DNA from 2 places in the Chryseobacterium sp. 2987 genome. Region 2 is predicted to be linked to the other one. Evidence: riboswitches for the same ligand, from Rfam matches in the RefSeq annotation. Region 2 holds a riboswitch; the other holds the start of a gene.

Region 1 (14,932 bases), on a different contig from region 2:
CAAAGCATTATTCGAAGCTCTGGAAAGAGAACAGGAAAGAAGAGGTAATCTTTAATTTAACAATATAATTACAAAGTTTTGTCAGGATGAAAAGTTCTGGCAAAACTTTTTTATAAAACACAGTACATGAAGAAATTTTTTATCGGAGTTTTATTTCTGGGAACATTAGGCCTTAAAGCGCAATATGGAACCATCAATGAAATTCTCAACAGACTTGAAGAAAGAAAAGGTATCAACCAGCATCTTGAAAATGTAAATATTGACAATAAGAAGTTCGTCTTCATTAAGGATGCAGCGGACCATACGGAAAGGGATTTTATCATTATTAAAGGAAATCAGGCTACCTATGTAGAGGTTTTTGATGACAAAGCTACCGGAGAAAGCAGTTCCAATGTCTTTTCCGGTGATATCGTCAGAAAAAAAAATATCGTTTCCTTGCGGGCAGATATGCTTGAAAACACAAAAGTTCCGATCCCCGTAACCAAAACTCTGCTGCTGACTAAACAGAAAGACATTCTGTATCTTATTGACATTAACACCAAAGACCGCTGGATTGACGAAGAGTCCTATTCGAAAAAGAAGAAATAAACTTCCCTCATGGCAGGAAAATAAACCGATACTGTTATTTTCTTACACCTTAATTTAAATCCAAACTTATGAAATCATTTGTAGACTATTCCCCGAATTCGGACTTCTCTATACATAATATTCCTTTCGGAGTAACTGTTTTTAACAAAGAATATATCGGATGCTGTACCAGAATCGGAGATCAGATCGTTGATCTTGCAACACTGTATGATCTAGGTTATTTTGAAGATATTGAAGGCTTAGACGATAATGTGTTTGAAGCCTATACCCTGAACGAATTTATTGAGCTGGGAAAACCGGTTACCAATGCGGTTCGTACCAGAATTCAGGAACTTCTTCAGGAAGGTTCTGCTTTATCTAAAGATCAAAAAACCATTGAAGATGCTTTCTACGATCTTGATAAGGTAAAAATGATGATGCCTGTACACATTCCGAATTACACGGATTTCTACAGTAGCATTGAACACGCTACCAATGTAGGTAAAATGCTCCGCGATCCTGCCAACGCCCTTCTTCCTAACTGGAAACATCTTCCGGTAGGTTATCACGGGAGAGCTTCCTCTATCGTAGTTTCAGGAACAGATATCAATCGTCCTAAAGGCCAAACAAAACCTGCAGATGCTGATAAACCTGTTTTCGGACCATGTAAACAGCTTGATTTTGAACTGGAAATGGCGTTCATCGTCAGCAAAAATACCGAGATGGGTGAAAGTATTTCCACAAAAGATGCTGAAGATGCCATCTTCGGAATGGTGGTTTTCAACGACTGGTCCGCAAGAGATATTCAGGCATGGGAATATGTTCCGCTTGGACCTTTCCTTGCTAAAAACTTCGGTTCATCCATTTCCCCATGGGTAGTAACCCTTGAGGCTTTAGAACCATTCAGAACCGCTTCTCCTGTACAGGATCCTGAAGTATTGGATTATCTGAAAATTGAAGGAGATAAAAATTACGACATCAATCTTGAAGTATACCTCCAGCCTGAAAACGGTGAAGAAAACCTGATCTGCGAAAGCAACTACAAACATATGTACTGGAGCATGACCCAGCAGCTGGCACACCACACCATAAACGGATGTAACATAGAAGTGGGTGATATGTATGCCAGCGGTACTATTTCTGGAAGCGATCCTAAATCTTTCGGTTCTATGATGGAATTAACATGGAGAGGTCAGAATCCTTTATCATTAAAAGACGGCCAGGAAAGAAAATTCATCGAGGACAACGATACCGTTATTATGAAAGCCTGGGCTGAAAAAGATGGTGTGAGAGTAGGATTTGGTGAAGTAAGCGGGAAAATTATTCCAACGGTATAACTTTCTAAAACACTTTAGTATTTTTAAGTTACATGATAATGGTAAATTTAAGTTCACTTTAGTTTTTTTGAAAATCTACGATTTTCAATTCTATTTTAAATATGATTACACAAAAATTGATTAATGAACTATCGTATAAAATAATAGGAGCCTGTATTGAAGTTCATAAGCTGGCCGGACCTGGTTTATATGAAGAAGTGTATCATCAATGTTTAGAAAAAGAGTTTAATCTGTTAGGTATAAAATACCAAAGTGAACTTGAGATTCCATTCTTATATAAAGGAACTCATATCAATTGTAAGCTAAATGTGATTTTTTGATTGAAGAATTAATTGTTTTGGAGTTAAAATCAGTTGCTGAAATTCATCAGATCCATAAAGCACAAACAATAAATTATATGAATCTTTTAAAAGCGCCACGAGCTATACTAGTTAATTTCAATGTTACCAATCTTTATCATGAAGGATGTGAATCTTTCGCATCAAAAGTATTTAAAGAACTTCCAAAAGAATGAAAATCGTAGATTTTCAAACTTAAGTGTACTTCAATAAACAGCTTCAGAAATAACTAAAATAACTCTTAAGTGTTAAAAAATAAAAAAATGAAAACAGTAATCCCCTCTGAAATAACCTCCGTTCAGCTGCAGACCATTATGCAGACTGCTGTATCACCACGCCCTATTGCGTTGGCTTCTACAGTTGATAAGGATGGAAATATCAACCTATCTCCATTCAGCTTTTTCAATATGTTCAGTACGGTTCCCCCGGTATTGATCTTCTCGCCTTCAAGAAGAGTGCGTGATAATACCACGAAGCATACTCTCGAAAACGTTCTTGAAGTTCCGGAAGTTGTGATTGGAACCGTTAACTTTCCTATTGTACAGCAAATTTCATTAGCTTCTACAGAATATGAAACAAGAGTAAATGAGTTTGTGAAGTCTGGTCTCACGATGAAAGATGCAGACCTGGTGAAACCAAAACTGATTGAAGAATGCCCGGTTAACTTTGAATGTAAAGTTTTAGAAGTAAAATCTCTGGGAGATCAGGGCGGTGCAGGAAATTTGGTGATCTGTGAAGTTCAGAAAATCCATATCAGGGAAGAATATTTAAATGAAGCAGGAAATCTTGACCAGGCAAAACTGGATATGGTAGCGAGATTAGGAAGCAACTGGTATTCCAGAAGCAATGAAAACAGCCTTTTTGAGGTTCCGAAACCTCTGGTGACCAAAGGAATCGGTTTTGATCTTCTGCCGGATGCCATCAAATACAGCAAAGTATTTACAGGAAATGATCTTGGAATGCTTGCCAATACAGAAGTACTTCCTGCCGGAGATTTCCATGCGGATGAAAATATCCATTCTGATGCCCAGAAATTACTGCTGGAAAGCAAAATTGAAGAAGCCTGGAAAATCTTAATCAGGTAATCAGAATGAATTAAAATATGAAAAAGGAGTGAAAGTTCATTTTCACTCCTTTTTTATCAAAAATAGAAACTTATTATCTTGTTTTCAGTTCTTCACTGACTTCTATTTTGCCTTTTTCAGCATACTCTTTCACTTTGCCGTCTCTGTCTATCAGAACATTCAGGTTATCATTTTTAGCATCAAAATAAATAAATGCATAATATCCCGGACAATTATGCTGCATACATCCATTGGCTCTGTATACTTCATTTTCCGCTTTAATAGGGCTTACAACATTGAAATTCTTAACCATTTCTTCATAATCGGCTCCCATAAGCTTTTTAAGTCTGTCGGTTAATTCTTTGTCCTCAAAGAGGTTAATATCAGTCGGATATTTGCCTACGTTCTTAGTCAGGATATTTTGTGCCAGTACAACTTCCTTAACGGTTTCAGCAGGAGCTGTTTTAGGTACCTCTTTTTTACATGAAACAGCGGCAAGCAATGAAAATGCGGCAACGCATACCATTAATTTTTTCATAATTACTTTTAATAGGGTGATTACTATTTTTTAGCGTATCGCTTCAAACTTTGTTCCAGACAAGCTTTATTTTATATTTTTTTGGATAAATTCAATACACTTTTCTGCAACAGTGTTCAGGTGCTTCGGAAGACTCTTCTCCGTCCAGGGCTCTTTTGATCCGAATGTATGATCTGCATTCTCTACTAAAAAGAGTTCAGAATTAGGGTTGAGAATATGAAGATGTTCAGCATTTTTCACACTCACACTTTCATCATCTGTTCCATGGATAACCAGCACGTAGGCTTTTGCCATTTCAGTTGCTCTTTCCACATCAAAACGGTGAATATTCTGTTCAAAGTTTTCATAAAACTGATAGTAATGAGGCATCTCCTGTCTGGTACGCCCGTTCAGGACATAATACACTCCGTTTTTCTTCCAGCTTTCAAGAGCCTCACCTTTCGGAAAGCGTTCCAGAGTATCTACACTGGCAAGGGTAATCAGCCCGTTGATCCTCTCATCTTCATACGTTTTAATAATAGAAATCCCTCCTCCCCTGCTATGACCGATCAGAATGATCTTCTGATCATCAACTTTAGGATGATGACTAAAATAATCGATAACCACCCCTAAATCGGAAAGTTCTTTAGAATAATTATTATTTCCGAAGGCTTCCAGGTCAGCAAAATTACGGAGGTCATCTACTGTTGTACCGTTATGGGAAAAATTAAATTTCACAAAGAAAAAACCGGCTTCCGCGAACTTTTCAGCCATAAGACTCCAGGCTCCCCAATCTTTATAGCCTTTATAACCATGAACAAAAATGACCAGCGGTAGTTTTGCATCGGTTTCAGAATAAAAAGCATCAGCCAGAAATGTCTTAGTATCGGGATTTTCCAGCTTTATATTAAAGTCTTTTATCAATTTCATAAATAAACATTTGATTTACTGTATTATATTTTGAATAACAGTTATATTTGTAATATCCACTCTAAATTAAATATATGAAAAAAACACTACTCTTTTTATTTTTAATTTCATTTTCATTCATCTTCAGTCAAACCGTAAAACGAGTTTTCTTTGTAGGAAACAGCTATACGTACACCAATAATCTGCCGGAGCTGGTAAAATTGATCGCAGCTTCTACCGGAGATGACTTAGCCTACGAAAGCCACGCAATAGGCGGATCCCGACTGAAACAGCATGCACAAAATCCGGACGTTACTTCAGTAATCAACCAGGGAAACTGGGATTATGTAGTCTTGCAGGAGCAAAGCCAGATTCCTTCTTTCCCTAATTCATACATCCAAAATGAAATGTTTCCCTATGCAAAGCAGCTTGCAGAACTGATAAAAAGTACCAATGCCTGCGGAAATCCCATATTTTTTATGACATGGGGCTACAAAAGCGGAGATGCAACCAATTGTGCCAATGGTAATACAGCGGTATGTACTTATGAAGGGATGGATGATCTGATCTCTACCCGATATACAGAAATGGCCAGCCTTAATGAAAGCCTTATTTCTCCCGTTGGAAAAGTCTGGAGAATGATCCGACAGCAGCATCCGGAAATGGAACTTTATTCTTCAGACGGATCACACCCAAGCTATTTAGGTTCAATGGCAGCAGCTTATACTTTCTATACCCTGATATTTAAGAAAGATCCCGAACTTGCCTCTTTCAATGGAAACCTTACTACTATGGAATCGCAGGCTATAAAAAGTATTGTAAAAAATATCGTTTTCAATGGATTGGATACATGGTTGGTCAGTACCAATGATGTTCCTACACGGTTTACCCACACTATATCCGGAAATTCCGTACAGTTCACCAATCAAACACAAAATGCAACGTCTTTTCTATGGAATTTCGGAGACGGAACGATTTCAACATTGGAAAACCCTCAACATACCTATACTTCTACTGGCAATTACCAGGTGAGTCTCACCACCAATGCATGCAATAAAAACTCAATAAAAACTAAACCTGTAGCTATTCAGACGCTTGGAACAAAAGAACAGAATATAGCTTCCATTCATATTTACCCTAATCCGGTACAGGATTTCATCAACATTGATACCGATGGGAAAATTTCAATGATCTCATTGACAGATGCTGCAGGACGGATGCTTCGTTACAAACTTGAAAAAACGGTTTCAGGATATACTATTCCTTTGAATCATCTTTCCTCCGGAATGTATCTGCTAAAATATAAAGCGGGAGAAACGGAATTCACTAAAAAGATTCTGAAAAAATAACCTTATTTTTGCTGAATGCTGGATTTAAGAACAGTAACCGTAATGCGTTACATCCTTCCTCTGAGGGAAGGCGGCTCTCTTCCTGCTTTGGCAGAAGCTGACGATGATTTTAAATATGTACTGAAATTCCGTGGTGCCGGCCATGGAGTAAAAATGCTGATCTCCGAACTTTTGGGCGGAAAGATCACAGAAGCTTTAGGGCTGAAGATCCCTGAACTGGTACTGGTTAACCTGGATGTAGATTTCGGAAGAACGGAAGCCGATGAGGAAATCCAGGATCTTTTGAAATTTTCAGAAGGCCTGAATCTGGGGCTTCATTATCTTTCCGGTTCTATTACCTATGACCCCAGTGTGAAGATCGATCCGCTTCTGGCCTCTAAAATTGTATGGCTGGATGCATTTATTACGAATATCGACAGAACATTCCGAAATACCAATCTCATGATGTGGCATAAAGAACTCTGGGTGATAGACAACGGAGCTTCTTTTTATTTCCACCACTCATGGCAGAATTTTGATGCAGCAGCCAAGACACCGTTTAAGTATGTAAAAGATCATGTACTGCTCCCACAAGCCAAAATGCTGGATGAAGCAGATGCATTTGCCCATACTGTATTGAATGATACTCTTTTCAGAGACATCGTCAATCTGATCCCTGAAGACTGGCTGCATTGGGATGATGCTGATGAAACTCCTGAAGAGATCCGTGAAATCTATTTCCAGTTCCTGAAAACCAGACTGGAAAATTCCCCAATCTTTGTAAACGAAGCCAAAAATGCAAGAGGATAAAATATACGAATACGCCGTGATACGACTGGTGCCTAAAGTTGAAAGGGAAGAATTTTTCAATATCGGGCTGGTAATGTTTTCTAAAAAAGAGAAGTTCATCCGTGTGGAATTCTACCTGTGTCCTGATAAATTCAAACTGATGCACAGCAAACTCGATTATGAAGATATTATCCACAATCTGGAAAGTTTCAAAAAAATTGCTGAAGGCGGCAAAGACGGCGGACCTATTGCCCTTCTGGACATTCCTGAACGTTTCCGCTGGCTGACGGCTGTGAGAAGCTCTGTTCTACAGACTTCCAGACCACATCCCGGAAAATCCAAAGATCTGGAGACCACCTTTGGTAAGCTTTTTGAGGAGTTAGTAAAATAACACATTCCTTAAAAAAAGTTTATTATGTATTCAAGAATTAATAACATATCACTTTACAGGTTTTTTACAAACCTGTTTTTTATTTTATTTTTAAGTTTTTCACAGTCTTTTTTTGCGCAGACTTTTTCACAATCTCCAATTCAGGCTCCGCGCGTAAAGAGTTCCCTGCTTCCGGAAATAGCATCGGTTTCCGAAGATATTGTATACAAAACCAATAGAAAAGGAAGTCCTGTTGCTCTGGATCTTTATGTTCCTAAAAATACTTTCACAGAACGGTTTCCGGTTTTAATCTACGTTCACGGAGGTGGATGGATAGAAGGTGATAAAATGATCCTTGCCGATGATTATGTTGAAAATACCATTAAAAAACTGATCGCCAGACAATATGCAGTGATCAGTATCAACTATACGCTCCTGAATGATAACACTCATTTCCCTTTACCATTAGAAGATACTAAAGATGCCGTAAGATGGGTCAGGAAAAATGCGGAGAAATATAATTTTGACGTCAATAACATCGGACTTTTCGGGGCTTCAGCAGGAGCTCATCTTTCACTGCTTGCGGCCTATACTCCTGATAACACTTATATCGGCAGCCCGGAACTTTCATCTTATTCTGCAAAAGTGAATTATGTGATCGATCATTATGGTCCAGCAGATCTTAATAAACTTTTTCATACCAGTGCGGGTACTATTCCGGTTTCTATCATCGGAATGATCTCTAAAAAGATCATCAGCCTGCAGCAGAATCTGGTAAAAGGACTTTCAGGATATGATATCAACAAAGATCAGCAAAAAGCCATAGAATACTTAAAAACCATATCGCCTGTTAATTTCGTTTCTGATGGAGTTCCTACTTTGATTGTACAGGGAAATAAGGATACGGTAGTTCCTTTAAGCCAGTCTAAAAAGCTACATAGGAAATTGAAAAGAGCAAAAGTTCAGACGTCTTTAATCGTCATTAATAATGGTGTACACAGTTTTTCCACAACTGATAAAGCCTATCTGGACCAAATGGTAGATCAGATGGTAGATTTTATTGTTTCCCAGAAGAAATAATGCACTGAAGGGCTTCTTAAAAGTTTTTATTTCCCACAGATCCCACAAATTTCACAGATGCTTGTGCTTTTAAAACTCAAAGATTGAGCAAATTTTCTGTTGGCTTAACGCAATGGCACAAAGATTTTAATTATTATAATGTTTTTAGGGCGCAAGAAAATCAAAGATTTTAAGCTATCTTTTTCAGTTGTGTTCAATTATTTATGAATTAAAACAGCCGAAGGTTAATCCACAGCTTCATCGAACCAACGCAGTTGATTCTACTCTTTGCCTCCTGAAATATGCAGTATCAAAAATAATCTTTGCGTGAAAGAAAAATTTCAACCAATCTATTTTATTTTTCTGATAAAGCAGATTACGCAGATTTTTTTGTCCTGTTGAATTAACAGGATTCGTTGAAGGCTAAAGTTTTCATCTTCTATTTTTTTAATTGAGATCAGTTTTTATTGAAAAGGACTGGATACTCCTGAAAGGAAAATGCATTGTCAGTTTTTGCCTGCTCTGATAATTTTTATACATTTGTCTTGCTTTAGGGGTATTCTGAAAAAGAATTGAGAGAGTCCCTTTGAACCTGATACGGCTTACACCGACGTAGGGAAAAGCAAAAATACATTGCCCGCAGTGTATCTTTTGTCTGGATTTCTCCTGAAGCTATTTTTTATTTTATTCTAAATGATAACAATGGAAAAAATACTTTGGGAACAGGTACAGCTTGTCAGACAAAAATCTCCTCTGGTTCACAGCATTACCAATTATGTCGTTATGAACAATACAGCCAATGCTCTTTTGGCTGCAGGAGCTTCCCCCATTATGGCGCACGCAAAATCTGAGATCCGCGAAATGGTTAATATTGTTCATTCCGTAGTTATTAATATCGGGACCCTTGATGAATACTGGACAGAATCTATGCTCATCGCTGCTGAAACCGCCCATTCCATCAATAAACCATGGATTCTGGATCCTGTAGGAGCCGGAGCTACTTCATATAGGGATGATGTTTTACAACAGCTTTTACAATATCAACCTTCGGTAATCAGAGGGAATGCTTCTGAGATCATTGCTCTTGCTAAAGTTAATAATACGGTAACAAAAGGAGTAGACAGCACTGCACAAAGCAATGAAGCTGTACACGCAGCACAGATTCTCGCAGAACAATATCATACAACAGTCTGTATTTCCGGGGAAAGAGATATTATTTTAAACGGAAAACAGGAAATTCATATCAAAAACGGACATCCGATGATGACCAAAGTAACAGGTCTCGGCTGTTCTGCCAGTGCATTAACAGGTGCTTTTGCTGGGATTCAGGAAGATAAGGTCATCGCCACCGCTGCGGCAATGGCATTGCTGGGTATATCGGGAGAACTGGCTGTCCGGGAAAGTAAAGGTCCTGGAAGTCTTCAGGTCAATCTTTTGGATAAATTGTACAACATTACTGAAGAAGAATTTTTCAGCCATATAAAAATTGAACAGAAATGAGCCTTTCTTCTTTTCCTTATCAGCTATATCTGGTTATTTCCGAGGCAGACTGTGCCGGAAAAAATTTTCTTGAAGTAGCTGAGCAGGCCATTCTTGGAGGGGTTGATGTTATCCAGCTGAGAGAAAAAAACAGCAGCACTGCTTCATTTCTTAAGAAAGCACAGCAGCTTATTGAAATTACAGAAAAATACAATATTCCGCTCATCATTAATGATAATATTGAAGTAGCGAAAAAAGTAAACGCAGCTGGAATTCATGTAGGTAACAGTGATGCCTCACCTGTTTATCTGAGACGACAGCCTCTCATTCAGAATAAAATGATCGGTTACTCTATTGAATACCTTTCACAGCTTGAAAACGAACAGACTTCAGTGTCTGATTACTTAGGAATAAGCCCTGTCTTTAAAACCTCAACCAAAACGGATACCATAACGGAATGGGGACTTGAAGGAGTGGCAAAGATCAGAAACCTTACTGATAAACCATTGGTTGCCATCGGTAATATCCATCTGAGAAATGCAAGAGAAGTTATCAACGCCGGTGCGGACTGCATTGCTGTTGTTTCTGCGATTTGCAGTGCTCCCCATCCTCAAAAGGCAGCCTATGAATTAAAAAATGAAATTTTAAAATGAAAAAATATAAATACCCATCCGTACTGACGATTGCCGGATTTGACGGAAGCGGCGGTGCAGGCATTCAGGCTGATATTAAAACAGCTTCTGCTTTAGGCTGCTTTTCCACATCGGTACTAACTGCTTTACCGGTACAGAATACACAGGGAGTAAGAAAAATATATCCTGTTCCTGTAGAAGCGGTGGCAGATCAGATCGAAGCCATTCTTGATGATATTTTCCCTGATGCTATTAAAATCGGAATGGTTCATACTCCTCAATTGGTGGAAACCATTGTCTCTACTTTAGCCAAATATAAAAAAACACCCCTTGTATTTGATCCTGTCATGGTAGCTACAAGCGGACACCGTTTGATTGAGAAAGAGACCATCACCGCCATCATTGAAAAACTTTTTCCGATAGCAGATGTTATCACTCCGAATATGGATGAAGCCGCAATTCTGGCTGATACGTCTGTTCATACCCTTGAAGATTTATACATGGCAGGGGAAAAGATCAAAAAGCTGGGTTGTAAAAGCATTCTTCTTAAAGGCGGACATCAGGAAACCTCAACGATAACTTCATTGTATTACGATGAAAATGAACAGTATCATTCTTTTGAAACGGTAAAATTCGACACCAATAACACCCACGGTTCCGGTTGTACCCTGTCCTCTGCCATAGCTGCCTATCTTGCGCAGGGTAAAACTTTGTATGATGCTGTTTCTTTGGGACAACAGTATGTATATCAGGCTATAGAAAACGGAAAAGATGTACAAACCGGCTTTGGAAATGGTCCGCTGAATCACTTTTTTAATCCTCAAAAACTTATCAAAAATGAAATGGTCTGAACACACCTGGCAGGTTATAGAAGAACGGTATCAATCTATTCTGGATATGCCTTTTATTAAAGAATTATCAAACGGTACCCTTCCTCAGGAAAAGTTCCGCTTTTATATGGCTCAGGATTCTTTATATCTTGAACACTTTGGGCGGACACTTTCATTAATTGCTGCAAAAATTCAGGATATTCATGAAGTACTGGCTTTCATGAGGTTTGCTGAAAATGCTATTGTGGTAGAAAATGCCTTACATGAATCTTATTTCGTGGATTTTGGCGTTACGGATAAAGGTATTTTACAGCCTGCCTGCCATCATTATATCCATTTTCTGAGAAGCACTGCCGCTCTGGAAGCTATAGAAGTGGCTATTGCTGCAGTATTACCCTGTTTCTGGATTTACAGGGAAGTCGGGAATTATATTTTAAGCCTGCCTAAGACCAATCATAATCCTTACCAGAAGTGGATTGATACTTATGGCGGTGATGAATTTTCCGTGGCTGTAGATCATGCTATCGCGATTTGTGATAAAGCTGCTAAAAACAGTACGGAGGAAACCCGGAAAAAAATGACCGAAGCATTTGTCATGTCATCAAGAATGGAGTTTCATTTCTGGGAAGCTGCCTATAATTTGAAAATGTGGAAATAATTCAGAGAAAATATCTGGATTCCAGATTACAAAACAAACAGGTCCTCAAAAGGGACCTGTTTTAATAATAATAGAAAGTGAAAAAAAATATTAAAAGTTGAAACTAAGTCTGGAGAACACATATCTTCCGTTCTGCCCGAACTGTGAAGTAGAACGCGAATACACAAACTGATCATTGTTGGTAGATGCAGTAAGGTTTCTGGTTGGATAAATATCGAACAGGTTATTTACCCCTACAGTCAATCCTACATTTTTTGTAAACTGATAGGCTAGTGAAAGATCCGTAATAATTTTGGCCGTGATCTGCTGGTGCTCGTTAGGCCCCACAATTCCATCGCCATTGGCATCAATAATATCTGCTCCGGTTACTTTTCCGAAATAGGTATTTCTAAGATAGAAACTGGCATTTTTCCATGAAAGGGTATGCGACAAACTGGCTTTTACCCTTGGAACTGCTTCTTCCAGATATACTCTTGATTTTTCAGAAAAATAAGTATTTTCAAGGTTGGCAGACTGCAGTAATCCGGAAGAATGAATATTTCCTACTCTCTTGGTCTGGCTGAGATTTACGGCAAAACTGTTATCCAGTTTCAATCCTGAAACTCTTATATTATGAGCAATCACAACATCTACGCCTTTTGTTTCGGTATCAATGGCATTGGTGAAAAACTGGGCGCCACTTACATTTTCCGCATCAAAAGCTTCCTGAGCTGCTGTTGGTACGTTGGCTCTTAAGAACTGATCGGTAAGAATAACTCTGTTGTCTATTTTTGTAAAATATCCGTCTGCTGTAACTGATAAGTTCGCGGATGGAATTCTGTAAGTAAATCCTACACTTGCCGATTTGGACGTTTCCTGCTTCAGCTTGGGAATTCCCAGTAATTCTGCAATTCTTGAATCATTGCTGAATGTACCTACTTCCAGAAGCTGGCTGTTCGTAAACAAAGTAGATGTTACATTATAGTAGATCTGGTGAATAGATGGTGCTCTGAACCCTGTAGATCCGGCCAATCTTACATTGAAATTGGGCGCTACTTTTATTCTTGAAGCTAATTTATAATTGAAAGTTGATCCAAAATCTGAATAATTCTCATATCTCGCTGCTGCATCCACCAAAAGCCAGTTCGTAAAATTGAACTCCACATCCGCATAGGCTGCTACTGATTGCCTGTTTTTATCTACAGCATTCACCGGCTTGAATCCTCCAAACACCTGAGATCCTCCCGGAAGTGCATTTCCGAAAAAATCCGTAGGTCTCGGGCTGTTGTTATTCCATATATTTCCGGAAACATCATAGGTTGCATAGGAAGCTTCTTCTCCTGCTGTTATTTTGAAATTTTCATAGCGATGTTCTCCTCCGAAAGCGACATTAATCCCATTCCAGACATCATATTTTTTAGAGAAATCTAAATTGATGGTATTTTGGGAAAACCTTAGCCCTCCGGCATTAAAATCTCTTGGAGAATTAAATCTTAAAGAAGTATTTCCTGTATTTCTGATGTTATAGGTAAATGAATTCTGTCCGAAGGTATTACTTAAATCAATATGCCAGCCGTTCCATTTTCCTTTGATTCCGGCTGCAAGTGATAAATCCTGAATATCTGTTCCGATCTGTGGCAGATAACCGTCTGCATACAATCCTGTGAACGTTCTGCTCTGATTAGGCTTTCTGTAAAATCCTCCTGAAACACCGTGTCTTATGCTGTATCCGCCAAATGAATACACTTTCCAGTCATCACTTACCGGAACTTCTATATTGGCAAAAAGCTGGTGATTGTTCAGCTTAGACTGGCCAACCTGCATATTGAAATCTTTCCTTGTTAGCCCTCTGTAAGCCAGTTCCTGATCGGTAACATCAAAATTCAGCAAGGACTGAAGTCCTTTCTGGATCACATTTCCCTGGGCATCCTTTATATCCTGGATAATCGATGTATTTTGAATTGCACTCTGCTGTGCCGCGCTGAAATAACCTACTCCCTGTGAATATTGGTGAATATAATCAATAAGCTGCTGTGAATTTGGGGTATTGTTGATATTGCTGAACAGAGAAGAAAGATTTACCCCGTCGTTCAGCGCACGTTTTTCAATGGCATTATAGGCATTATAGATGGATCCGCTTTCTGCTCCTGCTCTGGAAGTAGGATCTCTGAACTGTGAAGACCAGGTAATATTATAAAAACCGCCTTTATTCCCGATTTTGTTTCCATAATTAAGATCTAGCTGAATATTCTGACCGTCAAAATTTCCGGTATGGTCATTTGCGGTTGGTGTTAAATTTCCGCCGTAGCTTATCTGCCCCGTCAGCTTTCCCGTATCTTTTTTTAATTCCAAATTAATAACTCCGGCAATGGCATCTGATCCATACTGGGCAGAAGCTCCGTCACGAAGCACTTCAATTCTGTTCAGGGCAAATGAAGGAATGGCATTAAGGTCGGTTCCTACCGTTCCCCTTCCCGGAGTTCCGTTCACATTCACCAGTGCTGAAGTGTGTCTTCTTTTTCCATTAACCAGAACCAAAACCTGATCAGGTCCCAATCCTCTCAGCTGGGCGGGGTCTAAGTGATCTGTTCCATCAGAATTCGTCTGAATGGTAGAAGTAAAAGACGGAGCCAGCGAGTTCAGTATCTGTCCTATAGTTGATTGCGGAAGAACTACAGAAGCCTCTTTGATATTGAATACATCCACAGGAACCGGGCTGTCGACTTTTGATCTGGCTCCCGCTCTTGAGCCCAGAACCACGACTTCTTCTACATTATTTGTTTTCAGACTGTCTTTTTCTTTTTCCTGCCCGAAAGCAAAACTTCCCAGAAAAAATAAGACGGAAGCTGATAAGATGGTATTTTTATTTTTCATATCCTTTACATCAATTAATAGTTTATGTTTTTTTGAGTGGCAAATGTAAAGTAATTTTATTAGTCTACAAAATTAATAGACTTTTGTTTTTTGAAAAAGAGTTATAGTTTTTGTCTATGCAGATGGAAGCGGAAAGATTGGCGATGGAAATTGATGAGATCTTTATATTGGAGTAAAGCCCTCTATAGATAAACTCTACCGG
Region 2 (14,932 bases):
CAGGAAGCGCCTTTTCAGAATTTTGATATACCAAAGAGTAAATATTATTCAGGGAATTAAAAATAAAATGCGGATTGATCTGCGTTTTCAGTGCCTGAAGTTCTGCGTCTTTCTTTTCGGTCATGAGTCTATTCTTTTCAGTTTCCATCGCAGAATACAACTTAAAAATACATAGAACCGTACTCACAAAAATGGTAATAAAGCTGAAATAGATATTATCATAGAAGTAAAAGGCAAGTCCGGTTCCTTCTGCATAATTTCTTATTCCAAATAAAGCAGGCAAGAGCGTCTCCTCCACAGAATACCGTATAATGACAAAACAGAAAACACTTATAAAATACCCGATAATGATTTTATAGAATTTATTCAGATCAAAAAATTTCGGAACGACCCAAAAGTAATTAATGTAGAAACAGCAAAAACTGGTGATGAAAAAAGTAACAGAAAAAACAAGATATAGTTTACTCAGTTCTTTCATACTAAAATTAAATTCGAGCACTTCTTTGATGAAATAGAGGCACCAATAGAAAATATGCAGGGATAAAAGCTGTTTCTTTTTCATCGCATAAAAATAAAAGTTACACCAGACAAACCCTACAAATTTTCGATGAACCCTGTAAAATTTCCGATAAAACTTATTTGTCGTCAAAAAATAACCGTTTCATCTAATTGCTGTTGCCCACTCAGTTTTTTCCTGATAGCTTTACAAAAAATAATACAAGCCCAATATCGGCTATTATTATAGAAATAAACATGAAAAAAATAACCATTCTCACTTCAGCATTATGCAGTATGTTTTTCTCTGCCCAAACGACGGGCGATACTGTAAAAGTGAAAATCATTGAATCTATATCTCTGGAGGGAAAGAAAAAAATTATAGAACGGAAGGTAGACCGCCTTGTGTATGATGTTCAGAACTCAATGGTCTCACAAGGGAGCTCCGGAACAGAGGTTCTGGCCAACACACCTCTGCTAAAAGTTGATGAAGACAAAGGACTTCTTTCTATTATAGGGAAAAGCGGTGTTTCTGTAATGGTCAATGACCGTATGCTGAATCTTTCAGGAACAGAGCTGATGAATTATCTGAAAAACCTTCGTTCTGAGAATATTGCCAAAATTGAAGTGATCACCACTCCTCCGGCTAAGTATGACGCTCAGGGAAACAGCGGAATCATCAATATCGTTCTGAAGAAAAACCAGAACCTGGGATGGAGCGGCTTTCTGAATTCGTACTACAAACAGGCTACCTATGCAGGTTTTGGAGGAAGTACAAGCCTGAATTATCAGAATAAAAAACTAAAAGCTTCATTAAAACTCCGTGGCTACGATGAAGACAAGCGTTCTGTAGAAAACTATACTGTGAGCAGCACCCGTTCATCTGTGAGCCAGGATGACAGGCGGGACATGAATGACGGCCTGGGAGCCAATATCAACCTTGATTATGCAGTGACTGAAAAATCAAATTTAGGTCTGATTTACGACATTGCCCGTGGACATTCTAATATGGATATTGCTTCTTTTCAGAATTATTTTAACGGGGATGCTGTTATCCTGAGAACCAATACCAATTCTAAACATCGTTCAACCTCAAAATCCCAGATGCTTAATTTATATTTTGATCAGAAATTGGGAGAACATAAGCTAAGTATAGGAGCCAATTATTATGGAAATTTACCGGAAAACAATGTTAATTTTATAACGACTGATCTTTCGGATTCGGCGGAGAAGATTGTAAGAAACCTTTCATCTGTTGATTATAAAATTTATTCGGGACAGGCAGATCTTGCTTTAAACTTAAAAAAAATTCAGATGGAAACCGGACTAAAGTACAGCCAGTTTTCCAACCGTTCAGACATCGGCTATTTTAACCTGACCGGAAATGACTATATCATAGATCCGGAGAGAAGTAATCTTTTTGATTATGATGAAAAAAATTATGCAGCATACATCAGTGCGAGCAAGGATTTTGGCGAAAAATGGTCTGCAAAGCTGGGTTTCCGGTATGAATATACCGAAACGAACGGATATTCACCAACCACACTGTCACGATCTGAAAATAAATATGGAAAACTATTCCCATCAGCCTATATTTCCTATAAAGCCAATGAAAATAACCAGTTCAGTCTGAATTATTCCAGAAGAATCAACCGTCCTGGTTTCCGGGCCCTGGATCCGTTCAGATGGTACTCCAATCCTTACAGTTATTATGCAGGAAATCCAAGTCTACTGCCTGCCTTCAATGATAATATAGAATTCAATTATATTTTTAAGAATAAGTGGTCTGCTAATCTGTATTACCAGAGATCTACCAGTAATTTTGACCAGATCACTTTTCCTGACGGAATTTATATGACCAGCACGTATGAAAACTATTATAATCAGAACAATTACGGAATCAACCTTAATTATACCGATACGTTTTTCAAAATGTGGGAAAGCAGTCTATCCGCCTCATACAGCTACAGCGATACACAGATCACCAAATTCAATGCTGTGGTTATGAACGGGCAGTCATTTTATTATTCCACCAACAATACATTTCGTCTGAATAAAGAGAAAACTTTTTACTTTTTTCTTAATTACTGGCAGTCTCTTCCGTCCAAAGGAGGAAATTCAACCTCAAAAAGCAATGCCAGCGTGAATGCCGGGGTTAAAATGAGCTTAATGGATAAAAAACTTCAGATGAATCTATCTGTCAATGATATTTTCAGACAGGCGGGATACAGAGGAAGTGCTTATTATGAAGATAATGTACAATCTTTTAATAATTACTGGGATGCCAGAAAACTGACTTTAAGCGTTACTTACAGTTTCGGAAACCAAAAGGTAAAATCCAACAGCAGAACAGTTGATTTTGAGGATAAAAACAGAGCGAACTAAACTTTAAAACAAAATTTTTTAATCATAAAAAAACAATAACCATGAAAACTTTTTTTTATACACTCCTGCTATGTCTTCCTGCATTGATGACCGCACAGAAGAAACCTTCAGACTATTTTCAAAATCCAAGGACCAAAGTTCTTGTAGTAGGTACATTCCATTTTGATTATCCTAATCTTGATGCCCACAAAACCCTAAAAGAAGATCAGGTGGATGTACTATCTCCGAAAACTTCAAAAGAAGTGACTGAACTGGTCAATTACATCAAGAAATTCAAGCCTACTAAAATCGCTATCGAAGCCTGGCCGGAATGGAATGCCAATCAGAAATTGAAGGAATACAACGAAGGTAAGCACCGTGACCAGCGTGATGAACGTTATCAACTGGCTATGCGAATCGCCAAGGATCTTAAAATTGGGGAACTTTATAGCATAGATGCAGGATCAGTTCTGGATGACATGATGGAAAAAATAGGCAAAACAGATTCCCTTTATTTTAAAAACCTCCTTCAGGATTATGATTTTAAAAGCGACGATCCTATATCCCAGAGTTTTACTTCACTCTATAAAGCTTCTGAGCCTAAAAACTTTAAGTCCCTGCTGGATAATTTTATGTATCTGAACAGTAAAGAGTACCATCAATACGGCTATGGAGTTTATCTTAGCGGAGATTTCAAGCTGAGACAGTACGATGGAGCAGATATGCTGGCTCTGTACTGGTATGACAGAAACCTGAGAATGTTCAGAAATATGCAGAATATCCCTCACAGTGCTGAAGACAGAATCCTTGTGATTGCCGGTAATGGCCATGCTGCAGTATTCAGACAACTTCTTACGTTTTCCGCAGAATATGATTTTGTAGAATTTTCTTCACTTAAATAGCTCTTTCACTACTCATTATCATAAAAAATTATGGTTCTTACAGATCTTTTTAAGGAACTAAAATTTCAATTTTAAAATTTCTTTCGTAACAAATTTCATTTTCCGGCGTCTAACTGAATAGATGTAAAAAAACATTATGAAAAAAACTATATTGACTTTATCCCTGTTGGGCTCTATTTTCGCCTATTCACAGGAAAAGAACAATACCACGAAAGAAAAGCAAATTGAAGGGGTTGTCATCACCAAAACTAAAAAAGCCGTTGAACAAAAGGCAGACCGTACTATTTTCGATTTTTCAGAGCAGCCTCAGCTGAATACAGGAAATGTTCTTGAGGGAGTAAAAAAACTTCCGGGATTGGTTTCCACAGATATTGCAGGAATGATGTATCAGGGGAAAATGCTGGATGTCTATCTGAACGGAAGGCCTTTAAATATTACTTCTAATGACCTGAACTCCTTTCTTGAAGGGATGCCAGCCAACTCCGTAGACCGAATTGAAGTCATTACACAGCCGGGAGCAGAATTTCCTGCTACTTCAGGAGGGGCTATCATGAATATCATCACGAATAAAAATGCCAATAAGTATTTAACGGCTACCTATTCCGGAAACTATTCATTCTCGGATTATGATAAATACAGAAGCAGAACAAGCAATTCTGTGAATTTAAATGCCAGAAACAAGTATTTCGGATGGCAGTTGAACGTGGGTCAGAATTACCGTGAAAACATGATGCTCAACCAGCAGGACGAATTGCTGAACAGCAATACGGACAGGGTAAGTCGCGGCTATTTTGCCAAAGCCGGGGTTACTTTTGATCTTGGGATAGACCGACTATTGTTGAACTATGACATTTATCACAACAATAATGATAATTACACGCTAAGCAGCGGGTTTGCCACGAAAATAATTCCGGATATTACCAACCCTGATGGATATTACCTGAAGGATTATACTTTTAATAACAATTTTGATGCGTCAAATTCCAATAATGTAAGACAGGAGGCGGTAGTAACGTACCAAAAGCGTTTTGATGATAAATCGAAAAAGCTTGATTTCCAGTTTGGTTTTACAAAATCTGATAATAAATTCAACCAGGACAACATCCTGAGATATGAACGTTTTACAGACGGTCAGCCAGTAAATAATTTTACCGGAAACATCCTGAACAACAGCACGGATATGAGAATTGCGAATCTAAAAGTAGATTATTCTCAGCCGATCAAGCTGATGGATGGAGGTAAGGTAAGCTTCGGAGGTTTATATGAAAAAATGGATTTCGATACTGAAAGCAGAGGAATAACTAACTTGGAGTACCAAAGACAGACGGCATCCACTTATCTTGAATTCCAGGCTAAGCTGAAAAAGTTTGATTTCATTTTGGGAGGCCGTGCCGAGAATTATGATATTTCCGGGGTTACCAGAGTGTACAGTTCACAAAAAGGTTTGGTAGAAGCGGATCTTATTCCTTTCAATAAGTTTAAATTCTTCCCGAATGCCAGTGTACAGTACAGTCTGATGAACCAGGTTAATGTTATTGCGAATTATAACAAAAAAATCAGTCTTCCGAGTATTTCAGCCCTGAACCCGAACAACACAACGTTTGGAGGCCCCAATACTCAGATCAACGGTAACCCGAACCTTCAGCCGACTATATTTGATAACTATGAGGTGAAAGTTTCTGCTTTTGACTATGCTTTTGTGGGATATAGTGTAAGTTCAGCAAAAAATCAGGTAGCACAGCTTATCATGAGGGACGGAAAGAACCTGTATAACCAGCAGGTGAATATTTCCAATATGAGAATCCATAATTTTAATGTGGGTCTTCCGATTCCGTTTATGATTTTCAGCAAGCCTATGAGCGAAATTATGAAATTCAACTTCAATCCTGACAAGATCAACTTTATGTATCTTTATGCAGGATACCAGAAGCATGAAATTGATGACCTGAACAACAAAGGGTTCTGGATCTTCAACGTAATGACCCAGTTACTTCTTCCTAAAGAAATAACATTGAATGCCAATTACAGTTATCTAACCCCGAAAGGAAGTTACTTCTATTTTACGGCAGACAAACCATTCAACAACTCTCTTAACCTTACTTTGACCAAGAAGTTTATGGATAAGCGTTTAACGGTTTCTCTGTTTGCGAATGACATCTTCAATTCTCAGGTAATGCAGGCTCATTCCAGCCCACTGCAGGGAGTACCGGTAACGATTCGTTCTAAAAATGACACGAGAAATTTCGGAATCTCAATCAATTATAAGATTCCAACCAAAAACAAACTGGCAAAAGAAGATCCGAACATCCTAAACCAGACTAAAAAAGAAGAAAGCGGAGGGGTAATGCAGACCCCGCAATAACAGATAAAACAGAGGCAGTAGATGATTACTGCCTCTTTTTATTTTTAAGATTTTTTATAAGCAGAACGACCGACATCCTTTAACCTATTAAAAATCTACGGTCTGAAACCGCCAGCCTAGTGTATCCACCAAGGTTAGTTGGTTTAAATTAACCGGAAGGTGTGCAATAATTTTTAAAGCCTCCATGGCCATCATACTTCCTATTATTCCTGGCAGAGCTCCCAGAACACCAAGACGGTCGCAATCTGGGATATCTTCATCAAAGGGAGGTTCAGGAAACAGGTCCCTTAGGTTTTTACTGCCGTTATGATTAAAGACAGCAACCTGGCCTGAAAATCCGAAAATACTGCCATACACCAAAGTCTTTTTTAATTGTATACAGGTATCATTCACCAGATATCTTGTTGAAAAATTATCTGATCCATCAATAATAATATCGTATGGATCAAGAATTTTTCCGGCATTGAATTCATTGATTTTTTCCTCAATTTCTATGCATTTAACCTGATGATTGAGATTTTCCACAAACTTCGCTGCGCTTTTAGTCTTCGGCATTCCAACAGTATGTTCATTATGAATGACCTGACGGTTCAGGTTATGGAGCTCAACCTCATCAAAGTCTGCCACTCCAAGCATTCCAATTCCTGCTGCAGCCAGATACTGAATAACAGGGCTTCCTAAACCTCCGGCTCCTATAATCAGAACTTTGGCGGCCTGAATTTTCTTCTGACCGTCCAATCCTATTTCTTCTATAAATATCTGTCGGCTGTATCGTGCAAAAACATCTTCCTTTTTCATATAGATGATATAAAACCATTATAAACGGGATCCCAATCTTTCATCACAGGATCATATCCCGCCTTTTTAATAACCTTCCTAATCTCTTCCATACTGCGCTCGTCACTGGTTTCAAACTGTTCCAGAGATTCTTTATCCACAGCATAACCACCGGGATTTGTTTTGGAACCTGCACTCATGGCTGTTGCTCCCAGAGAAATAATATGATCCCTGAATTTTTCGTTTTCACGGGTGGATATAGAGATTTCAAGGTCTTCATTCCATATCCTGTAGGCACATATCAGTTGCAGAAGGTCTTTATCTTCCATGATAAAATTAGGCTCAATAATTCCTTCTGCTGGCCTAAGTCTTGGAAATGAAACTGAAAAACGGCTCTTCCAGTATGTTTTCTGTAAGTAATCAATATGAAGCGCATTAAAAAAACTATCCACTCTCCAGTCTTCCAGGCCTAGCAAGACGCCAAGACCTACCTTATGGATTCCCGCTTTTCCGATTCTGTCCGGTGTTTCCAGTCTGAAATGAAAGTTTGATTTCTTTCCTTTCGGATGGTATTCTTTGTAGACCTCCTGATGATAGGTTTCCTGATATACCAACACAGAATGCACCCCATCCTGATGAAGCATTGAATATTCTTTTTCCGACAACGGCTGTACTTCGATTGAAATATTGGCAAAATGAGCTCTGAGCAGACGAACAGCATTGCGGAAATAAGAGACTCCTACTGTTTTATTGGCTTCACCGCTTACCAGCAGCACATGATTCACTTCCATTGATTTTAAAACGGAAGCTTCCACCATAATTTCCGTATCCGAAAGCCTTTTCCGTCTCAACGGATTATCAAGGCTGAAACCACAGTATGTACAGATATTCTGACATTCATTACTGAGATACATCGGGGCATATAACTGAATTGTTTTTCCAAAACGTTTCTGAGTGGCTGCTCTGGTAATTTTCGCCATCAGTTCCAAATTTTCAGCAGCGGCCGGAGAAAGCAGGTTTAGAAAATCATCCAGTGTTTTGTTGCTTTTCTGAAGACTGTGCAATACATCAGAAGGAGTTACTTTCTCCAGTCTTATTTTTATTTCATCCCAGTGATAGCGTTCAAAAATATCTTTAAAGCTGCTCATTACCAATATTATTCAAATAAAAATGAAGTTAACGGGCTGGAAGCCTCCGCATGATTGATCACTGCCCCAAGCCCAGATTCAAATGCTCTTCTTCCTGCAATTACCCCTTCTTTAAAAGCAACCGCCATATTCACAGGATTTCCTGCTACAGCGATGGCTGTGTTCACGAGAACTGCATCTGCTCCCATTTCCATGGCTTTGGCTGCATCTGAAGGTGCTCCTATTCCGGCATCTACCACAACAGGAACATTGCTCTGGCTGATAATAATCTCCAGAAAATCCAGTGTTCTCAATCCTTTATTTGTTCCGATTGGTGCTCCCAAAGGCATTACTACAGCAGTTCCGGCATCTTCAAGACGTTTACAGAGTACAGGATCTGCATGAATGTACGGCATTACCACAAACCCAAGCTTTGCCAGTTCTTCCGTTGCGTACAGGGTTTCAATAGGATCCGGAAGAAGATATTTCGGATCGGGATGAATTTCAAGCTTAACCCAGTTGGTTTCCAGAGCTTCCCTGGCAAGCTGAGCCGCCAATACCGCTTCTTTAGCTGTTCTTGCTCCTGAGGTATTGGGAAGCAGATGTACATGGGTGCTTTTCAGTGAATCCAGCAATCCGTCTTCCTCGGCCTGAGAATCAATTCTTTTCAGGGCCATCGTTACCATATTGGTTTCTGAAGCGGTAATAGATGCTGCCATTTCTCCAAGGCTACCAAATTTACCGGTTCCCAGAAACAGTCTTGATTCAAATACCCGGTCTGCTATTACTAATTTTTGATTATTCATATTCAATTATTTGCTTTTTCTAAAATCATCCCCTAATCTCAATTTTCATTTACAGCGGGTAACGGAAAATTGAGTTTATTCCGATTTTATATCATTACTTTTTTAAAATCTTCAATCATTGACGGCTGTCTGGTAATCTCCCCTGAAACTGCAGCTCCATAAATACCGATCTGCTGCAAGGGTAAAATATCTTCAAGGGTAACGCTGCCAATTGCAAAGATCTTCGGGATCTCCAATGATTTTTCTTTTATATTTTCAATGATGCTGCGATATCCCTCAAAACCAAGAACAGGGCTCAGCTTTTCTTTGGTAGCCGTAAACCTTAAAGGGCCCAGACCAATATAATCACATGGCTCATTCATCCTTTGAAGAACATCGGTTATGGTGTTGGCTGTCCCTCCTATTATTTTATGATCACCCAAAATCAGCCTTGCTTTTTCAACCGAATCATCATTAAGCCCTAAGTGAACTCCGTCTGCATCGGTTTCTTTTACTAATTGGATATGGTCATTAATGATAAGAGACGCACGGTATTCTGAACACAGCTTCTTTGAAACTTCACAGAGGTTAATCAATTCATTTCCCTGAGCATTTTTCCACCGGACCTGAACCCACTGTATCCCATTATCCAGAGCATTCCGGATATTAAGCTCCTGCTCTTTTCTTGTATTTCCCTGTGATATGTATTGTAATTTTTCCATTGTTGATTCATTATTTCGATTACAAAAGAGAATTTTTCCTGCAGTTTTCAAAGGTTTGTAAAGAATGATTACTCTCCCAGATTCCGCCCAGCAGAGCCACTCCGTCCACTCCATAATCCAACGCTTCTCTGATATTATTTTCATTGATTCCGCCCAGCGCAACCAGTTTTACATCAGGATTGCTCCGAGAAGATATTTCATGAATGGTTTTCGTATTTTCACCATATCCTTTTTTCGAAATACTTGGAAAAACCGGGCTGATAAAAGCATACTCCCATTCTTTGTCCAGCTTATTGAAAGCTTTAATATCATGAACAGATGTTGAAAGAATACCTTTACCGATGTATGTTTGATGCTCTCCATTCAACCGTGCTGTTTCCCTGAAATGAAGACGTGAGATATTATACTCGTCAGCCACTTCATAATGACTGTGCAATACCAGCTGAGGATAAAAAAGTCTGTCGATCCCATTAAGAAAATCCAGCATTCCATTCATCCCGATAAAAGGTTTTCTGATGTGGAGCAGTTCCAGTCCTTTCCGGAACAGTTGATTAATCATTTTCGTTTCATCAGGAATCATCAGTTCAGGAGTGATAACAATGATCATATATAAATTTCCTTTCCTTTTTCTATAAACTCCTGAGATTTGCCCAGCATTCCTTTCTCGGCAGACTCTCTGATTTCCTGAGTAATTTTCATGGAACAGAACTTGGGTCCACACATCGAACAGAAGTGGGCAATCTTTGCGCCTTCCGCCGGAAGGGTTTCATCATGATAAGCTCTGGCGGTATCCGGATCTAGTGAAAGGTTGAACTGATCTTCCCATCGGAATTCAAATCTTGCCTTGCTTAATGCATTGTCTCTGTACTGTGCGCCGGGATGTCCTTTTGCCAGATCGGCCGCATGAGCCGCCAGTTTATAAGTAATGACTCCATCCTTAACATCTTTTTTATTGGGAAGTCCCAAATGCTCCTTTGGTGTTACATAACACAGCATGGCACACCCGAACCATCCAATCATTGCAGCGCCAATTCCTGAAGTGATGTGATCGTAGCCCGGGGCAATATCTGTTGTTAACGGGCCTAAGGTATAAAACGGCGCTTCGTGACATTCTTTCAGCTGTTTATCCATATTTTCTTTGATCATGTGCATCGGGACGTGACCGGGACCCTCAATCATGACCTGTACATTGTGTTTCCAGGCTATTTTCGTCAGTTCACCTAAAGTTTCCAGCTCAGCAAACTGTGCAGCATCATTAGCATCGGCAATGGATCCGGGACGAAGACCATCTCCTAAGGAAAAAGCCACATCGTATTTCTTCATGATCTCACAGATCTCTTCGAAATGGGTATACAGGAAATTTTCCTTATGATGATAAAGGCACCATTTTGCCATGATGGAACCGCCTCTTGAGACGATTCCGGTCACTCTGTTAACCGTTAAATGAATATATCGAAGCAGAACTCCCGCATGAATGGTAAAATAAGATACTCCCTGCTCTGCCTGTTCGATAAGGGTATCTTTAAAAACTTCCCACGTCAGATCTTCAGGAATTCCTTTTACTTTTTCGAGGGCCTGGTAAATAGGAACGGTACCGATAGGAACCGGGCTGTTTCTTATGATCCACTCTCTTGTTTCGTGAATATTTTTTCCGGTGGAAAGATCCATAATGGTATCTGCACCCCAACGGCATGCCCAGACCGCTTTTTCAACTTCTTCTTCAATGCTTGACGAAACAGCGCTGTTTCCAATATTCGCATTGATCTTTACAAGGAAATTCCTCCCGATAATCATGGGTTCACTTTCCGGGTGGTTGATGTTATTCGGAATTATTGCTCTTCCCGCTGCAATTTCATCTCTTACAAATTCAGGAGTGATCTTGCTTTTGGGAGTATTGGCTCCGAAACTGTTTCCTGAATGCTGAAAAGCCATTTCTTTTAAAACCGATTGCAGCTGTTCAATTCTTTGATTTTCGCGGATCGCTACATATTCCATTTCCGGTGTAATGATACCCTCTTTTGCATAATAAAGCTGGGTTACTTCTTTCCCTTCTCTGGCCACTTTAGGATTGTGGTTATAGGAAAAACGCAATTCATCAAGACCGGTGTCTGCAAGGCGGGTCTTTCCGTATTCTGAAGTGATACTGTCCAGAACATGAACATCTTCCCTTTCAAGAATCCACTGTTCCCGGATTCTCGGTAAGCCTTTCAGAATATTAATCTCTGAACTTTCATCGGTATAAGGTCCCGAGGTATCGTAAACCGTTACCGGAGGATTATCTTCAAGAGTACCATTGGTGAGTTTTGTAGGGCTTAACTGGATTTCGCGCATAGCGACCCTTACAGGATGTATTGTGCCTTCCACATAGACTTTCTTAGAGTTGGGAAAAGGCGAACGTGTGATTGAATGAGCCATAACTGTATTTTATTAGCCGCCCTGGGCAGCTGTGATGATTAATACTGAATCTTTATCATTGAGAATGGTCTCTGCCCAGGCGGACAGCGGAACAATACGGTTGTTGAGGGCTACGGCAATTCCTTTTTTCTTTCCGGGGAGTTCCATAGCCATTAGTGCTTCCAGATTTTCGGGAAGTACAGCAAATGTTTTTCGGGTGTGGTTGATTGTAAGTTCCATTCCTAATAATTTTAAATATACTTTAGGAATGGCTGTTATTGTACAATAGAATGCACAGCAAAAGTCACCTACTTTTCCCTACGCTGGTATGATCCAGATCAGGTTCAAAGGGTAAAGTCTCAGTCTGTTGTTCACAGACACCCCTAAAGTATGGGACGAAGTTAGTTATTTTTTCAGAACAGGCAAAATTTAGTTTTTAAACAAAAACCATCAACAAAATAATATTTTATTGATGCAATTCATTGCACATTAAATACAAATAAAAGAATGCCATAAAAAAACCTGCAGAAAATTTGCAGGTTTTTTTTATTCATCACAAGCTCTCCAAACGGCATCATTCTGTGGAACGGGAGCGGTAATCTCTATTTTTTCCTTGGTAACCGGGTGAATAAACTCCAGTTTTCTCGCATGAAGATTAATTCCTCCATCCGGGTTGGAGCGGGGAGAACCGTATTTAAGATCTCCTTTGATGGGCACTCCGGTTTTAGAAAGCTGGGCACGGATCTGGTGATGCCTTCCTGTTTCCAGATCAATTTCAAGAAGCATATAATTATCCAGTGTTTTGATCACATGATAGGTTAAAATTGCCTCTTTTGCACCATCTGTAGCTTTGGGAAATACGATTGCTTTGTTGTTCTTTTCGTTTTTCTTTAAATAATGAACCAGCCTTTGAGTTTTCGGGATCATTTCCTTACCCACTATTGCCCAATAGGTCTTTTTAATTTCCCTGTTTTTTACCATCTGGGTAAGACGGGAAAGCGCCTTGGACGTTTTGGCATAGATTACCAGACCTGAGGTGGGCCGGTCTATACGATGAACAAGACCGAGGAAAACATTCCCCGGTTTGTTATCTCTTTTTTTTATAAAATTCTTGATGGTCTCTAATAATGATTCATCACCGGTCTTATCACCCTGTACAAGCTGACCGACTTTTTTATTGACCACCAGAAGATGGTTGTCTTCATATACAATCTGCTCCTCCATCATCTGAATTTATCTCGGTCTGTTGGCCAATGAAAGGATAATTCCTCCTAAAAGCCCCAACGTTTTAATCGCTGAAAGTTTTGAATCATCCGGCAGAAATGCTCCTACAATACAGATCAATGCTGCGCCGTACATCGCATACGACAGATTTTTGTTTAAAAATAAAGGTGCCTGAATAAAGAAGCTTGCCCCTATCAGTACATAAAACACCTTTCTTGAAAGAAGATGATTGATTTCCGGAGAAAATAAATTAAACCAGCCTACAGCAAGACAGATCAGTGCTGCAATAGACAATATTCCCTGAAGTGATTTCTGTTGATTGTTCATAGATTAATAACTTTCACTTTCATTTGGAAATTCAACACTTTTCACATCTTTCACATATTGGGAAACGGCTCCTGTAATTTCAGTATAAAGATCAAGATATCTTCTCAGGAATTTAGGACTGAAACCTTTGTTCATCCCCACCATATCATGATATACCAGAACCTGTCCGTCACAGTCTGCTCCTGCACCGATTCCGATGGTAGGAATAGAAATGCTTTCGGTAACTTTTTTAGCTAAATCAGCCGGAATTTTTTCCAATACAATGGAGAAACATCCCAATTCTTCTAAAAGCTGTGCATCAGCAATCAATTTTTCAGCTTCCGCTTCTTCTTTTGCTCTTACTTTATAGGTTCCGAATTTATAGATAGACTGGGGCGTTAATCCCAGATGTCCCATTACCGGAATCCCAGCATTGATGATCTTTTTAATGGATTTGGAAATTTCTTTTCCTCCTTCAATTTTTACGGCATGTGCACCGCCTTCTTTCATCATTCTTACCGCAGACTCCAATGCTTTTTCAGGATTACTCTGATAAGTTCCGAAAGGCAAATCTGCTACAACCAAAGCTCTGTCGGTACCTCTTACCACACTTTGAGCATGATAGATCATCTGATCCAATGTAATTGGGAGTGTAGTTTCAAAACCTGCCATTACATTCGCGGCAGAGTCTCCGATCAAAATGGCATCCACACCTCCTGCATCTACCATTTTAGCCGTGGTAAAGTCATAAGCGGTAAGCATAGTTATTTTTTCCTTGTCGAATTTCATTTTACGCAAGGTTTCAGTTGTAACTTTTTTAATTTCAGAGTGAACAGACATAATGTATCTATTTTTTAAAAGTTAAAAAGTCGGCTTGCGCCGACTTGAATTTTTGTATGATTTTTATAAAACTACGTGACCTAGTTTCATGAGTTTGTCGTGATTCAGGATTTTGATATTTCTTCCATCTACTTCAATGAGATTGTCTCCTTTAAATTCAGAGATCAAACGGATGGCACTTTCGGTAGCAGTACCGATAATGTTGGCAATTTCTTCTCTTGTTAAAGAAATTTTGATGAACCCTTCCGGATCTACACCTAACTTCTGTTCCAGTAACAGTAATATTTCCGCTAATCTTTCTCTAACGGTTTTCTGAGCAAGGAAAGTAATGGTATTAGATGACTCTCCCAATTCGTAAGAAATTTTCTGAAGCATCACAAAAGACAACTGCGGATCTACCTCAAGAAGGTACATAAAAATATCTGCAGGCAGGAAAATGCATTCAATATCTGTCATGGCCTCAGCTTTTGCCTGGAAATTTTCCCCGCAAAGCAATGAACGATAGCCGATAATGTCCCCTTCTTTAATAAATCTTAAGATCTGATCTTTGCCGAAAGCCCCTGATTTGGATAATTTAGCGGCCCCTTTTTCCAGAACAAACACTCCCTTTGGTGTTTCTCCATCCTCAAAAATG

What was found. A riboswitch is a leader RNA that binds a small molecule or an ion and turns the genes downstream of it on or off. The one in region 2 is predicted to bind thiamine pyrophosphate.
Region 1: another riboswitch for thiamine pyrophosphate. It lies ahead of thiM (hydroxyethylthiazole kinase); the one in region 2 lies ahead of thiS (sulfur carrier protein ThiS).

Annotation. Positions count from the first base shown of each region.
Region 1 covers NZ_JAVDUN010000002.1:809,198-824,129, forward strand. The annotation lists gene hppD (4-hydroxyphenylpyruvate dioxygenase) at 1-55, shown strand, start outside; gene J2Y40_RS08690 (hypothetical protein) at 127-588, shown strand; gene fahA (fumarylacetoacetase) at 657-1,904, shown strand; partial or broken gene J2Y40_RS08700 (GxxExxY protein) at 2,006-2,418, shown strand; gene J2Y40_RS08705 (flavin reductase family protein) at 2,506-3,327, shown strand; gene J2Y40_RS08710 (hypothetical protein) at 3,401-3,844, opposite strand; gene J2Y40_RS08715 (alpha/beta fold hydrolase) at 3,911-4,753, opposite strand; gene J2Y40_RS08720 (DUF4886 domain-containing protein) at 4,828-6,081, shown strand; gene J2Y40_RS08725 (HipA family kinase) at 6,097-6,870, shown strand; gene J2Y40_RS08730 (DUF3037 domain-containing protein) at 6,857-7,240, shown strand; gene J2Y40_RS08735 (alpha/beta hydrolase) at 7,265-8,299, shown strand; TPP riboswitch at 8,821-8,914, shown strand; gene thiM (hydroxyethylthiazole kinase) at 8,981-9,778, shown strand; gene thiE (thiamine phosphate synthase) at 9,775-10,410, shown strand; gene thiD (bifunctional hydroxymethylpyrimidine kinase/phosphomethylpyrimidine kinase) at 10,407-11,240, shown strand; gene tenA (thiaminase II) at 11,227-11,877, shown strand; gene J2Y40_RS08760 (TonB-dependent receptor domain-containing protein) at 11,968-14,730, opposite strand.
Region 2 covers NZ_JAVDUN010000003.1:564,347-579,278, reverse strand. The annotation lists gene J2Y40_RS12280 (sensor histidine kinase) at 1-562, opposite strand, end outside; gene J2Y40_RS12275 (outer membrane beta-barrel family protein) at 754-2,880, shown strand; gene J2Y40_RS12270 (DUF5694 domain-containing protein) at 2,922-3,761, shown strand; gene J2Y40_RS12265 (outer membrane beta-barrel family protein) at 3,898-6,123, shown strand; gene J2Y40_RS12260 (HesA/MoeB/ThiF family protein) at 6,211-6,921, opposite strand; gene thiH (2-iminoacetate synthase ThiH) at 6,918-8,048, opposite strand; gene J2Y40_RS12250 (thiazole synthase) at 8,057-8,833, opposite strand; gene J2Y40_RS12245 (thiamine phosphate synthase) at 8,920-9,534, opposite strand; gene J2Y40_RS12240 (thiamine phosphate synthase) at 9,554-10,141, opposite strand; gene thiC (phosphomethylpyrimidine synthase ThiC) at 10,138-11,949, opposite strand; gene thiS (sulfur carrier protein ThiS) at 11,962-12,168, opposite strand; TPP riboswitch at 12,227-12,323, opposite strand; gene J2Y40_RS12225 (RluA family pseudouridine synthase) at 12,475-13,155, opposite strand; gene J2Y40_RS12220 (hypothetical protein) at 13,162-13,479, opposite strand; gene panB (3-methyl-2-oxobutanoate hydroxymethyltransferase) at 13,483-14,298, opposite strand; gene J2Y40_RS12210 (Crp/Fnr family transcriptional regulator) at 14,362-14,932, opposite strand, start outside.